3 regions of the Bradyrhizobium sp. HKCCYLRH3073 genome follow, and region 1 is predicted to be linked to each of the others. Evidence: predicted binding sites of a transcription regulator. Region 1 holds the regulator's gene; each other region holds the start of a gene.
What was found. The regulator PhoB, encoded in region 1, activates phosphate uptake and scavenging genes when phosphate is short. The targets are predictions, from matches to a motif close to TGTCATNNANCTGTCAT.

Region 1 (4,168 bases):
CATCTATGGCGCTGTCGTGGTGCCGATGGGCGGCTTCTCGGCGCTCGCAGGCTCGCTGGCGCTGGCTGTCATTGTCATCCCCGTGGTGCTGCGCACCACCGAGGACATGCTGCTGCTGGTGCCCAACCCGCTGCGTGAGGCGGCCTCGGCGCTCGGCCTGCCGCGATCGCTGGTGATCCGGCGCATCGCCTATCGCGCGGCGCGCTCGGGCCTGATCACCGGCGTGCTGCTGGCCACCGCCCGCGTCGCCGGCGAGACCGCGCCCTTGCTGTTCACCGCGCTGTCGAACCAGTTCTGGAGCCTCAACCTCTCCAAGACGATGGCCAACCTGCCCGTCACCATCAACAACTTCGTCCAGAGCCCCTATGCCTATTGGAAGCAGCTGGCCTGGAGCGGAGCCCTTCTGATCACTCTGGCCGTGCTCGCCCTGAATGTCAGTGCACGCATTCTCGGCGCCGAGAGGAACGCAAAATGACCGACCTGTCCGTATCCGTCAGCCAGCCCAATCCCGCCGCGCTGAACGGCAAGGTTTTGCCGGAAGCCCCCGCCAAGGTGACCGCGCGCAACCTGAACTTCTATTACGGCGATCACCACGCGCTGAAGAACATCAACCTGTCGCTGGGGACCAACCGCGTCACCGCGTTCATCGGCCCGTCCGGCTGCGGCAAGTCGACCCTGCTGCGCATCTTCAACCGGATGTACGATCTCTACCCGGGCCAGCGCGCCGTTGGCCAGCTCATGCTGGACAACACCAACATCCTCGATCCCAAGCTCGACCTCAACCTGCTGCGGGCCCGGGTCGGCATGGTGTTCCAGAAGCCGACGCCGTTCCCGATGACGATCTACGAGAACATCGCCTTCGGCATCCGGCTGTATGAGAAGATCTCCAAGTCGGAGATGGACGACCGGGTCGAGAAGGCATTGCGCGGCGGCGCGTTGTGGAACGAGGTCAAGGACAAGCTCAACGCTTCGGGCCTGTCGCTGTCAGGCGGCCAGCAGCAGCGGCTGTGCATTGCGCGCACCGTGGCGGTCCGGCCGGAGGTGATCCTGTTCGACGAGCCGTGCTCGGCGCTCGATCCGATCTCGACCGCCAAGGTCGAGGAACTGATCCAGGAGCTCGCCGAAAACTATACGATCGCCATCGTGACGCATAACATGCAGCAGGCGGCCCGCGTCTCCGACAAGACCGCCTTCATGTATCTCGGCGAGCTCATCGAGTTCGACGACACCAGCAAGATCTTCACCTCGCCGAGCGATCGGCGGACCCAGGATTACATCACCGGCCGGTTCGGCTGACGCCGACGACATTGACTTCAGGAGATCATCATGGCCAGTGAACATACCGCCAAGGCGTTCGACAGCGATCTGCAGGATCTCACCCGGCTGGTGTCCGAGATGGGCGGCCTTGCGGAGCGGCTGATCGTCGATTCCGTCGATGCGCTGGTGCGGCGCGACATCGCGCTCGGCCAGAAGGTGGTCGCCACCGACGCCGAGGTCGACAAGCTGCAGCGCATCATCGAGGAGCGCGCCGTGCTCACCATCGCCCGGCGACAGCCGATGGCGGTCGATCTGCGTGAGATCGTCGGCGCGATGCGCGTGGCGACCGATCTGGAGCGCATCGGCGATCTCGCCAAGAACATCGGCAAGCGCGTCGCGGCGCTGGAGAGCGACTTCCATCCCCTCAAGCTGATCCGCGGGCTCGAGCACATGACCGACCTGGTGCAGTCGCAGGTCAAGACGGTGCTGGACGCCTATGCCGCGCACGACCTGCCGGCGGCGATGACGGTGTGGAAGGGCGACGAGGAGGTCGACGCCATCTGCACCTCGCTGTTCCGCGAACTCCTGACCTACATGATGGAGGATCCGCGCAACATCTCGTTCTGCATCCATCTGATGTTCTGCGCCAAGAACATCGAGCGCATCGGCGATCACGCGACCAACATCGCGGAGACCGTCTTCTATATGATCGAAGGCCAGCAGATCATGGACAAGCGCCCGAAGGGCGACATGACGAGCTTCGCATCGACGATCCCCGGCAACTGAGAGAGACGGTTCTGACATGGGCGCCCGAATTCTGGTGGTGGAGGACGAGGAGGCGCTGACGACGCTCCTGCGCTACAACCTCGAGGCCGAAGGCTACGAGGTCGAGACGGTGGCGCGCGGAGACGAGGCCGACACACGGCTGAAGGAGCGCGTTCCCGATCTCGTCGTGCTCGACTGGATGCTGCCGGGCCTGTCCGGCATCGAGCTGTGCCGCCGCCTGCGGGCGCGGTCCGAGACCCGGCAATTGCCGATCATCATGCTCACCGCGCGCGGCGAGGAGAGCGAGCGCGTGCGCGGCCTCGCGACCGGCGCCGACGACTACATCGTCAAGCCGTTCTCGGTGCCGGAGCTGCTGGCGCGCGTGAAGGGCCTGCTGCGGCGGGCGAGCCCGGAGCGGCTGGCGACCGTGCTGTCCTATGGCGACATCGAGCTCGACCGCGAGAAGCGCCGCGTGGCGCGCTCGGGACGGCCGATCGATCTCGGCCCGACCGAATACCGCCTGCTCGAGTTTTTCCTGGAGCATCCCGGCCGCGTGTTCAGCCGCGAGCAGCTGCTCGATAGCGTCTGGGGCCGCGACATCTATATCGACGAGCGCACGGTCGACGTCCATATCGGCCGCCTGCGCAAGCTGCTCAATCCGGGCCGCGAGCAGGACCCGATCCGCACCGTGCGCGGCGCCGGCTATGCGCTCGATGATCGCTTCGCCAAGAGCGAGCAGGTGTAAGGGGCGATCGGGCGTGAGGATGAAGCAGGTGTGAGGCGCGAGGGGGCCCGATTGAGGAGATCGCGGTCCGCTTTCCGCCACGCCGCCGCCGTCTTGATCGTGTCTGCTTCGTGGCCCGTCACGATGTTTCGGTCCCAGCGGACGCCCTTGATCAAGACCATCATCATATCTCTAGCCGTGCTGCTCGGCAGCGCGGCGGGCGCCGCGGCCGCCGAGCTCGAAGACGCGGTCGCCGCGGCGGGAAACGGACAGCACGCCGCGGCGATGCGCCGCCTGCTGCCGCTGGCCGCCAAGGGCGATGCGCGGGCGCAGTTCGACGTCGGCTTCATGGAGGCCTTCGGCTGGGGCCAACCGCGCAACCCCGCCGAGGCGCTGGCGTGGTATCGCAAGGCCGCCGATCAGGGCCTCGCCGTCGCCCAGCATTATCTCGGCATCGCCTATGTCAACGGCGAAGGTGTCGCGAGCAATTATGGCGAAGCCGGCCGCTGGTTCAGCCGCGCGGCAGCGCAGGGCTTCGCCCAGTCGCAATACATGCTGGGCCTGATGCTGCTGGACGGTCGCGGCGTGAAGCAGGACGTCGTGCAGGGCTACGCCTGGCTGGTGATGGCGGGTCGCAGCGGCGTGCGATCGGCCGGCCGCGACGTGCAGCGGGTCAAGCTGACCGAGCCGCAGCGCGTCCAGGCCCAGAGCGCCATTGCGGCCTGGCGGCCGAAGCCGGAATCGGCGGAGGCGGGCGTCGCCGCTCCGCGTCCGGAGCAACTGCTCGGGCTCGACCGCCACATCGGCGAGGTCGTCGATCCCACCTCGTGGCCGGCGTCGTCGATCGGCGTCGTCACCGTCGCGCAATACTCGACCGGCGGCTGGTGCACCGGCACGCTGGTCGCGCCGCGCGTCGTGCTCACCGCGGCGCATTGCGTGTTCAACGGCGTCGCGCAGGTCAGCCCCGGCAATGTCCGCTTCCTGGCCGGCATGAACAGGGGCACGCCGGCGGCATCGTCGGTCGCCGACAAGCTGATCGTGGCGCCGGACTTCGTCCCGACCCGGCACGACAGATGGTCGCTCGACCGCTCGCCCGCCGATTGGGCGCTGATCGTGCTGAAGGATGCGCTGCCCTCGAAGCCGGTCGCGGTCAAGGCGCTGACGCGGGAGGAACTGCAGGCTGCGACATCAGCCGGAACCATCTCCGAGATCGGCTACGGCCAGGAGCGCCGCTATTCGCCGACCGGCCAGCGCAATTGCAGCGCCGGCATGACCAGCGATGCCCGGCTGCTGACGGTGCATTGCCTCGCCAATTTCGGCTATTCAGGCTCCCCCATCATGGCCGAAGTCGGCGGGCAGCCGGTCGTGGTCGGCATCTTCTCGGCGTTCCACGAGGAGACCCGGCTGATGTTCGCTGCTCCC
Region 2 (4,168 bases), on a different contig from region 1:
TCGAAGGTCATCACCGACGTGACGACCGAGATGCCACGCTCGCGCTCGATCTTCATCCAGTCCGAGCGGGTGTTGCGGCGCTCGCCCTTGGCCTTGACCTGGCCGGCGAGGTTGATGGCGCCGCCGAACAGCAAGAGCTTCTCGGTCAGCGTGGTCTTGCCGGCGTCCGGATGCGAGATGATGGCGAAGGTGCGCCGGCGCGCGACCTCGTCGGACAGAGGCGAGCGGGACGGCTGTTCGGTCGTGACGGCAGTATCGGACATGAGGCGGCGGACGTCGTTTTGAGGCCGGAGAGCGGCGATGTACGGGAAAGGCGCGGGCTCACGGCCGCCGCGCGCCCTCCATATAGGCGTTTTGCACCGCAACTCCAACCGGGGAGTTACCCGGCGGCTGATGGGCACGCCGGGGCTGGCTCCCCGGCCCGCCGCCGTCCTTCGAGACGCGCGCCAGGCGGCGCGCTCCTCAGGACGAGGTCTGATTGTGCAGCGAAATCTGCCGCCGCGGTCGAATCCCGCCCCTCATGGTGAGGAGCGCCGCCCTTGCGGCGCGTCTCGAACCATGAGGCGCCAACGTTTCAGGACGGTCCCGCCGTCTTTAGTGCCTGAGCACCGACACCAGCCAGAAGCTCAGTGCCGCTACGATGGCCGAGGCCGGAATCGTGAAGATCCAGGCATAGACGATCGATCCGGCGACGTTCCAGCGCACCGCCGAGGCGCGGCGGGCGGCGCCGACGCCGACGATGGCACCGGTGATGGTGTGGGTGGTCGAGACGGGCACGCCGAGGAACGTCGCCAGGAACAGCGTGATGGCGCCGCCGGTCTCGGCGCAGAAGCCCTGCATCGGATTCAGCTTGGTGATGCGCAGGCCCATGGTCCGGACGATGCGCCAGCCGCCCATCAGCGTGCCCAGCGCCATCGCGGCCTGGCACGACAGCACCACCCAGAACGGCACCGTGAACTGCTCGCCGAGATGGCCCTGCGAGTACAACAGCACCGCGATGATGCCCATCGTCTTCTGCGCGTCGTTGCCGCCGTGGCCGAGCGAATACAGCGAGGCCGAAGCGAATTGCAGGATGCGGAAGGCGCGGTCGACGGCAAACGGCGTCGAGCGCACCGAGGCCCAGGACACGATCGCAACCAGGATCATCGCCAGCACCAGCCCGACCAGCGGCGACAGCACGATCGCGAGCACGGTCTTGGACAGGCCGCTCCACACGGTGGCCGAGATGCCGGCCTTGGCGACCCCTGCCCCGACCAGGCCGCCGATCAGCGCGTGCGAGCTCGACGACGGAATGCCGGCCGCCCAGGTGACCAGGTTCCAGACGATCGCGCCGACCAGGGCCGCGAAGATCACGTGGGCGTCGACGATCGCGGGATCGATGATCCCGGTGCCGATGGTCTGCGCGACATGCAGTCCGAACACGCTGAACGCCACGAAATTGAAGAACGCGGCCCAGAACACCGCATATTGCGGCCGGAGCACGCGGGTCGAGACGATGGTCGCGATCGAGTTGGCGGCGTCGTGCAGGCCGTTCAGGAAATCGAAGGCGAGTGCGACGGCGATGAGGCCAACCAGGATCGGAAGGCCGAGTTGAGCGTCCACGGCGCGGCCCTACCCTAGACCTGTTCGATCATGATCGAATTGATCTCGTTGGCGACGTCGTCGAAGCGGTCGGCGACCTTCTCCAGATGGTCGTAGATCTCGGCGCCGACGATGAAGTCCATCGTGTTGGCGTTGCGGTGCTTGAGGAATAGCTCCTTCAGCCCGATGTCGTGGAGGTCGTCGACCCGGCCCTCGAGCTTGGTCATCTCCTCGGTGATCGCGGTGATCATCGGCACGTTCTGGCCGATCGCCTGCAGCAGCGGCAGCGCCTTCCCGATCAGATTGGCGCAATCGACCAGCAAGGTGCCCATCTCGCGCATGGTCGGCTCGAACTCCTTGACCTCGAACAGCACCACGGCCTTGGCGGTCTGCTGCATCTGGTCGATGGCGTCGTCCATCGAGGTGATCAGGTTCTTGATGTCGCCGCGGTCGAACGGGGTGATGAAGGTGCGGCGGACCGCGGTCAGCACCTCCCGCGTGATGTTGTCGGCCTCGTTCTCGAGCTGGCTGACGCGCTGGCAGTGCCTGAGGATGTCGTCGCCGCCCTTAAGCATGTCCTGCAGCGCATGCGCGCCTTGGATCACCACCTTGTTGTGGCGGGCGAACAAATCGAAAAACCGCTCCTCCCGCGGGAGAACGGCGCGAAACCAGTGCAGCATGGGACGAGATCCATCCATTCCGAAACGGGCCAGGGCCGGCCCGTCACAGAACTGTCATACTCCGGATCGCGCACCAGCAGAAGCGGTGGCCGGTTCATCCACCGCTTTCTGCCCTTTCGACAATCTCTTTACAGATCAATAGCTTAGAGGGATCGCTTGAACAGATGGGCGATTTCTCCGACCACGCCGCGGCGGAAGGTGAGCACGCAGGCGACGAAGATGCCGCCCTGGATCACCGTCACCCACTGGCCGAAGCCGGACAGATATTGCTGCATGCCGACGATCACGAAGGCGCCGACGACGGGGCCGAACACGGTGCCGAGCCCGCCGACCAGGGTCATGAGCACGATCTGGCCGGACATCCCGACCTCGACGTCGGTCAGCGAGGCATTCTGGGCGACGAACACCTTCAGCGCACCGGCGAGGCCAGCCAGCGTCCCCGACAGGATGAAGGCGAGCAGCTTGTACTGGTCGGTCTTATAGCCCAGCGAGATCGCCCGCTGCTCGTTCTCGCGGATCGACTTCAGCACCTCGCCGAACGGCGAGTTGATGGTGCGGAAGATCAGCAGGAAGCCGGCGAGGAAACCGGCCAGCACGACGTAATACAGCACCGTCGGCTTGGACAGGTCGAGGATGCCGAACATCCGCCCCTGCGGAATGCCCTGGATACCGTCCTCGCCATGGGTGAACGGCGCCTGCAGATAGATGAAGTACAAGAGCTGCGACAGCGCCAGGGTGATCATCGCGAAATAGATGCCCTGCCGGCGGATCGAGATGTAGCCGGTGATCACCGACAGGACGAACGATCCGGCAACGCCCGTGAGGATGCCGAGCTCGGGCGGCAGCCCCCACACTTTCAACGCGTGGGCGCTGCAATAGCCGGCCGTTCCCAGGAACATCGCGTGGCCGAACGACAACAGGCCGCCATAGCCGATCAGGAGGTTGAAGGCGCAGGCGAGCAGCGCGAAGCACAGCGCCTGCATGACGAAGAACGGGTACAGCCCGGTCCACGGCACGATCGCCAGCAGCGCTGCCATGATGACGAACACGATCATCTCGTCGCGCATCGCGCGCGGGGTGATCGGCAGGGTCGCGTCGGTGATGGATGTCATGTCAGGCCGCCCGTCCGGTCAGACCCGTCGGCTTCACCAGCAGCACCAGGACCATCAGAACGAAGACCACGGTGTTGGAAGCCTCGGGGTAGAAATACTTTGTCAGTCCCTCGATCACGCCGAGCAGGAAGCCGGTGATGATCGAGCCCATGATCGAACCCATGCCGCCGATCACAACCACCGCGAACACCACGATGATGATGTGCTCGCCCATCAGCGGCCGCACCTGGTTGATCGGCGCCGACAGCACGCCGGCCAGCGCCGCAAGCCCGACGCCAAGGCCGTAGGTCAGCGTGATCATGCGCGGGACGTTGATGCCGAAGGCCCGCACCAAGGTCGGGTTCTCGGTGGCTGCGCGCAGGTAGGCGCCGAGCCGGGTGCGCTCGATCAGGAACCAGGTCGCCAGGCAGACGACCAGGGAGAAGATGACGACCCAGCCGCGATAGACCGGCAGATACATGAAGCCGAGGTTCATGCCGCCACGGAGCTGATCCGGGATCGCGTAAGGCAGGCCGGACGAGCCGAAGAAGTTCTGGAACACGCCCTGGATGATCAGCGCCAGTCCGAACGTCAGCAGCAGTCCGTAGAGATGGTCGAGCCCGGCAATCCATTGCAGCATGGTGCGCTCGAGGATCATGCCGAAGGCGCCGACGATGATCGGCGCCAGCAGCAGCGCCCACCAATAATTGATGCCGCCGAGGTTGAGCAGAAAATAGGCGCAGAACGCGCCCATCATGTAGAGCGCGCCATGGGCGAAGTTGATGATGTTGAGCATGCCGAAGATGACGGCAAGCC
Region 3 (4,168 bases), on a different contig from region 1:
GCGCGCTGCAAAGGTTCGAGCTGCTGTTCAGGCAGGATGGCGACGGCTGACGACATGTTTGCCGGTGCAAAGCGCAAATAGGCCGGCGGGGCTTCGATGACGCGGTCCCCGCCGGCCCGGTGCAACGCTTACGAGCCCTTCTTGCGCAGAGAGTCGACGAATTTGATCAGCTCGACAGTCTTGTTGTAGTCCTCCGTCGAGATCACCTCCCACGGCTTGTTCTTGCCGTCGGACAGCTTGGCGAAGGCTTCCGGATCCTTCTTCGCCGCGTCGAGGAAGGCCTGCTTGATTGCGGCCTTCATGTCGGTGGGCAGGTCGCTGAGATAGGCGTAGGGCGAGTTGATGATCATGTCCGACTTGCCGATGATGCGGAAATCTTCCTTCTTCAGCGGCGTGCCGTCGGCCGACTTCACCATGTTCTTGGTGAGCATGCGGGTCAGGTTGGAGTCATCTCCGTTGTTCCACCAGTTTGCGGCGACGTCGACGGTTCCCTGCGCCAGGGCAAGCACGGCGTTCTCGTGGCTGCCCGTAAAGATGACCTGGGAGAAATAGGTGTCGGGGTCGATGCCCATCTGGCTCATCTTGAAGCGCGGCATGTTGTTGCCAGAGGTCGAGTTCGGGTCCACCAGGCCGAGATTCTTGCCCTTCAGATCCTCGAGCTTCTGGTACGGGCTCTTGGCGAGCACGTAGAACACTGAATAATAGCCCTTCGAGCCGTCCGAGTTGACGTCGATCACGAAAGCGTCCGTCTTTACGCCCGTCACGCGCGCGCGGGCGAAGGAGGCCGGACCATAATAGCCGATGTGAATGTTGCCGGCGCGCTGGCCCTCGATGACCGCGGCGTAGTCATTGGCGACGCGCAGCGTCACCTTGACGCCGAGCTCCTTGGAAAGATAGTTCACGAACGGCGTGTAACGCTCGACGACACCCGAGCCGTTTTCGGCCGGGATCGCGGCAAAGGTGATCTCCGGATATTTGGTTCGCCAGTCCTCGGCCGAGGCGGACGAAGCGAACGACAGAGTGGCCAAACCGGCCAGAATGAGACGACGATTGATCATGGAACGTCCTTCAAGTTTCAGGGGACGATGTCAGGATTGACACGACAGATGCGCCCGCAGCACGCAGGCAATCAGGCGACGGCAACTTTGCCGACAGCCGGAACGGATTCGGGAGCTTTGGGCATTGCCGGCGGCATCACCTCGTCGGCCTCCAGATCGTACAGCTCGCGCGCGATCTGGCCGGTGAGCGCCGCCGGCAGATCGTCGAACACGACCCGACCATTCGCCATTCCGATCAATCGGTCGCAATAGCTGCGCGCCAGATCGAGCGAGTGCAGATTGCAGATCACGGTGATGCCGAAATGCTTGTTGATGCGCAGCAGCGCGTCCATGACGATCTTGGTGTTGCGCGGATCGAGCGAGGCGATCGGCTCATCGGCCAAGATGATTTCCGGATTCTGGACCAGCGCGCGCGCGATCGCGACGCGCTGCTGCTGCCCGCCCGAAAGCTGATCGGCGCGCTGCGCGGCGAGGGAGGCCATGTCGAACTGCTCGAGCGCGGACAGCGCCATGGCAACATCCGCCGCCGGCCAGAGCTGCGCCAGAGAGCGCCACGACGGGATTTCGGCGAGTCGCCCCATCAGGACGTTCGTGAGCACGTCCAATCGGCCGACCAGATTGAACTGCTGGAAGATCATCGCCGAGCGCGCGCGCCACTGCCGCAGGTCGCGGCCGCGCAGCGCCGTCACATCGAGATCCCTGAAGAAAATGCGGCCGCCGCTCACAGGACTCAGGCGATTGATGGACCGCAGCAGGGTCGACTTGCCCGCGCCGGAACGCCCGATCACGCCGACGAAGCTGCCGGGTGCAACAGAGAAGGACGCATTGTCGACCGCGGCTTTCATGCCAAAACGGCACGTCAGGCCATCCACCACCAGCATTGAATTCTCCAGACGCCTCGCTTTGGCCTATCGCTAACGTCTGGATTCTACAGCTATGTGACAGCAACACTGCGGCGCCACATCCGTCCACATGCCGGTCGGCGGTCATGTAGATGTCACGCCTCTGTCATAGGGGAGACCCAACACCTTCACAGGCGTAGAGACAGGACGCGAGATGGCCGGCAAGCTGCTTTCGATTGAACCTACCGTTGACCCTTCGGCCAAGCTCCAGGACGTGACGCTCGGCGCCTATTGCGAGATCGGCGCCCGCACCATCCTGCAGGAGGTGACGATGGGCGACTACTCCTACGTGGTCAACGATTCCCAGATCACCTACACGACGGTCGGCAAGTTCTGCTCGATCGCGGCGATGACCCGGATCAACCCGGGCAACCACCCGATGCAGCGGGCGACGCAGGCCCATTTCACCTATCGCGCCAGCGCCTATTTTCCAGGCGAGCCCGACGATGCCGAGTTCTTCGCCTGGCGGCGAGAGCATCATGTCCGGATCGGACACGACGTCTGGATCGGCCATGGCGCGATCGTGCTGCCGGGCCGCAACATCGGCACCGGCGCGGTCGTGGCGGCTGGCGCCATCGTCACCAAGGACGTTCCGGCCTATACGATCGTCGCCGGCAATCCGGCGCGCCCGGTCAAGCGCCGGTTTCCGCGCGAGGTCGAGCAGCGGCTGCTCGATCTGGCGTGGTGGGATTGGAAGCACGAGGCGCTGCGCGCGGCGCTGCCCGATTTCCGCAAGCTCGAGATCACCGCGTTCCTGGATAAATACGAGGCCGCTCTCGACGCCCGCGTCCCGGTACGGCAGAGTGCCGCCCCATGACCGATATCTCAATCTCGCGGGGCCGCTGCCTCGTCGACACAGAGCTCGTGGACACCTCCTTGATCATATCCGGCGACGTCATCGCCGGCATCGGGACACCGGGGTGCCGGTCAGGTCTCGAACTCGATGCGGAGGGGCTCACCGTGCTCCCCGGCATCGTCGACATCCACGGCGATGCGTTCGAGCGCCAGATGATGCCGCGCGCCGGGGTCGATTTCCCGACCGACGTCGCGCTGATCGACAGCGACCGCCAGGCCGTCAGCAATGGCATCACCACGGTCTTCCACGCAACGACCTGGTCATGGGAGCCGGGCCTGCGCAGCGCCGACAATGCGCGGCGGCTGCTCGAATCGATCGAAGCGCTGCGCCCGCAGCTCGCGGCCGACACGCGCTTTCATCTGCGCCACGAGACCTTCAATCTCGACGACGAGGAGGAAATCGGCCAGTGGCTCGCCGATCGGCGCGTCGACCTGTTCGCCTTCAACGATCACATGGACTCGACGGTCGCGAGCCTGGACACGCCGCACAAGCGCCAGCGCATGGTCGACCGCACCGGCCTGCCCGGCGCGGAGTTCGACCGGCTGGTCGCGCGCATCGCCTCTCGCGCGGATGCCGTTCCAGCCTCGATCGCGCGGCTGGCCGACATCGCACGCAAGGCTGGCGTCCGCATGCTGTCGCACGACGACGACAGCCCGGCCATGCGCAAGGCGTTTCGCAGCCAGGGCGTGACCATCGCGGAATTTCCGGTCAACGAGGAGACTGCGCGCGAGGCCGCTCAGGGCGGAGACGCGATCGTCTTCGGCGCGCCCAACGTCGTTCGGGGCGGCAGCCATACCGGGTGGACGCGAGCCAGCGACATGATCGCCAAGGGCCTCTGCTCGGTGCTGGCCTCCGACTACTACTATCCAGCGCCGCTGCTGGCGGCGTATCGGCTCGCGGCCGACGGCGTTCTGCCGCTGGCACGCGCCTGGGATCTGATCTCGGGCGGCCCCGCACGCGCGGCCGGACTGGCGGACCGCGGGACGCTGGCCGAAGGCCGCCGCGCCGACGTCATTCTGGTCGATGACCGCGTGCCGTTGCGCCCCCGCGTCGTCGCCGTCATCGCGTCCGGCCGGCTGGTCTATCTGGCCGAGACCCATCGGCTGAACGCAGTGCCCGTGCGCACCATCGCGGCGGAGTAGCAGATCATGGTCGATGCGCCCCGCTACGCGATCTACTACGCCCCGGCGGCGACGACGGGCTTGGCCGGATTCGGCGCGAGCCTGCTGGGTTACGACGCCTGGAGCGGCGACGAGCCGAGCTTTCCGGAAGAAGTCGTTCGCGCGGTTCCCGATTGGGCCGAGCTGAGCGCGGACCCGCGCAAATATGGCTTCCACGCCACTTTGAAGGCG

Region 2: the regulator PhoB is predicted to act here: its motif matches at 2,303-2,319, upstream of ACQR1X_RS07740 (DUF47 domain-containing protein).
Region 3: the regulator PhoB is predicted to act here: its motif matches at 2,054-2,070, upstream of phnC (phosphonate ABC transporter ATP-binding protein).

Annotation. Positions count from the first base shown of each region.
Region 1 is NZ_JBNPUD010000010.1:51,509-55,676, reverse strand. Features, by position in the region: gene pstA (phosphate ABC transporter permease PstA) at 1-475, shown strand, start outside; gene pstB (phosphate ABC transporter ATP-binding protein PstB) at 472-1,296, shown strand; gene phoU (phosphate signaling complex protein PhoU) at 1,327-2,043, shown strand; gene phoB (phosphate regulon transcriptional regulator PhoB) at 2,060-2,767, shown strand; gene ACQR1X_RS22750 (trypsin-like serine protease) at 2,915-4,168, shown strand, end outside.
Region 2 is NZ_JBNPUD010000003.1:19,242-23,409, reverse strand. Features, by position in the region: gene ACQR1X_RS07750 (peptide chain release factor 3) at 1-263, opposite strand, end outside; gene ACQR1X_RS07745 (inorganic phosphate transporter) at 595-1,602, opposite strand; gene ACQR1X_RS07740 (DUF47 domain-containing protein) at 1,617-2,261, opposite strand; gene ACQR1X_RS07735 (branched-chain amino acid ABC transporter permease) at 2,405-3,373, opposite strand; gene ACQR1X_RS07730 (branched-chain amino acid ABC transporter permease) at 3,375-4,168, opposite strand, start outside.
Region 3 is NZ_JBNPUD010000009.1:48,936-53,103, reverse strand. Features, by position in the region: gene phnE (phosphonate ABC transporter, permease protein PhnE) at 1-56, opposite strand, end outside; gene phnD (phosphonate ABC transporter substrate-binding protein) at 129-1,058, opposite strand; gene phnC (phosphonate ABC transporter ATP-binding protein) at 1,130-1,939, opposite strand; gene ACQR1X_RS21230 (DapH/DapD/GlmU-related protein) at 2,115-2,777, shown strand; gene ACQR1X_RS21225 (alpha-D-ribose 1-methylphosphonate 5-triphosphate diphosphatase) at 2,774-3,958, shown strand; gene ACQR1X_RS21220 (DUF1045 domain-containing protein) at 3,965-4,168, shown strand, end outside.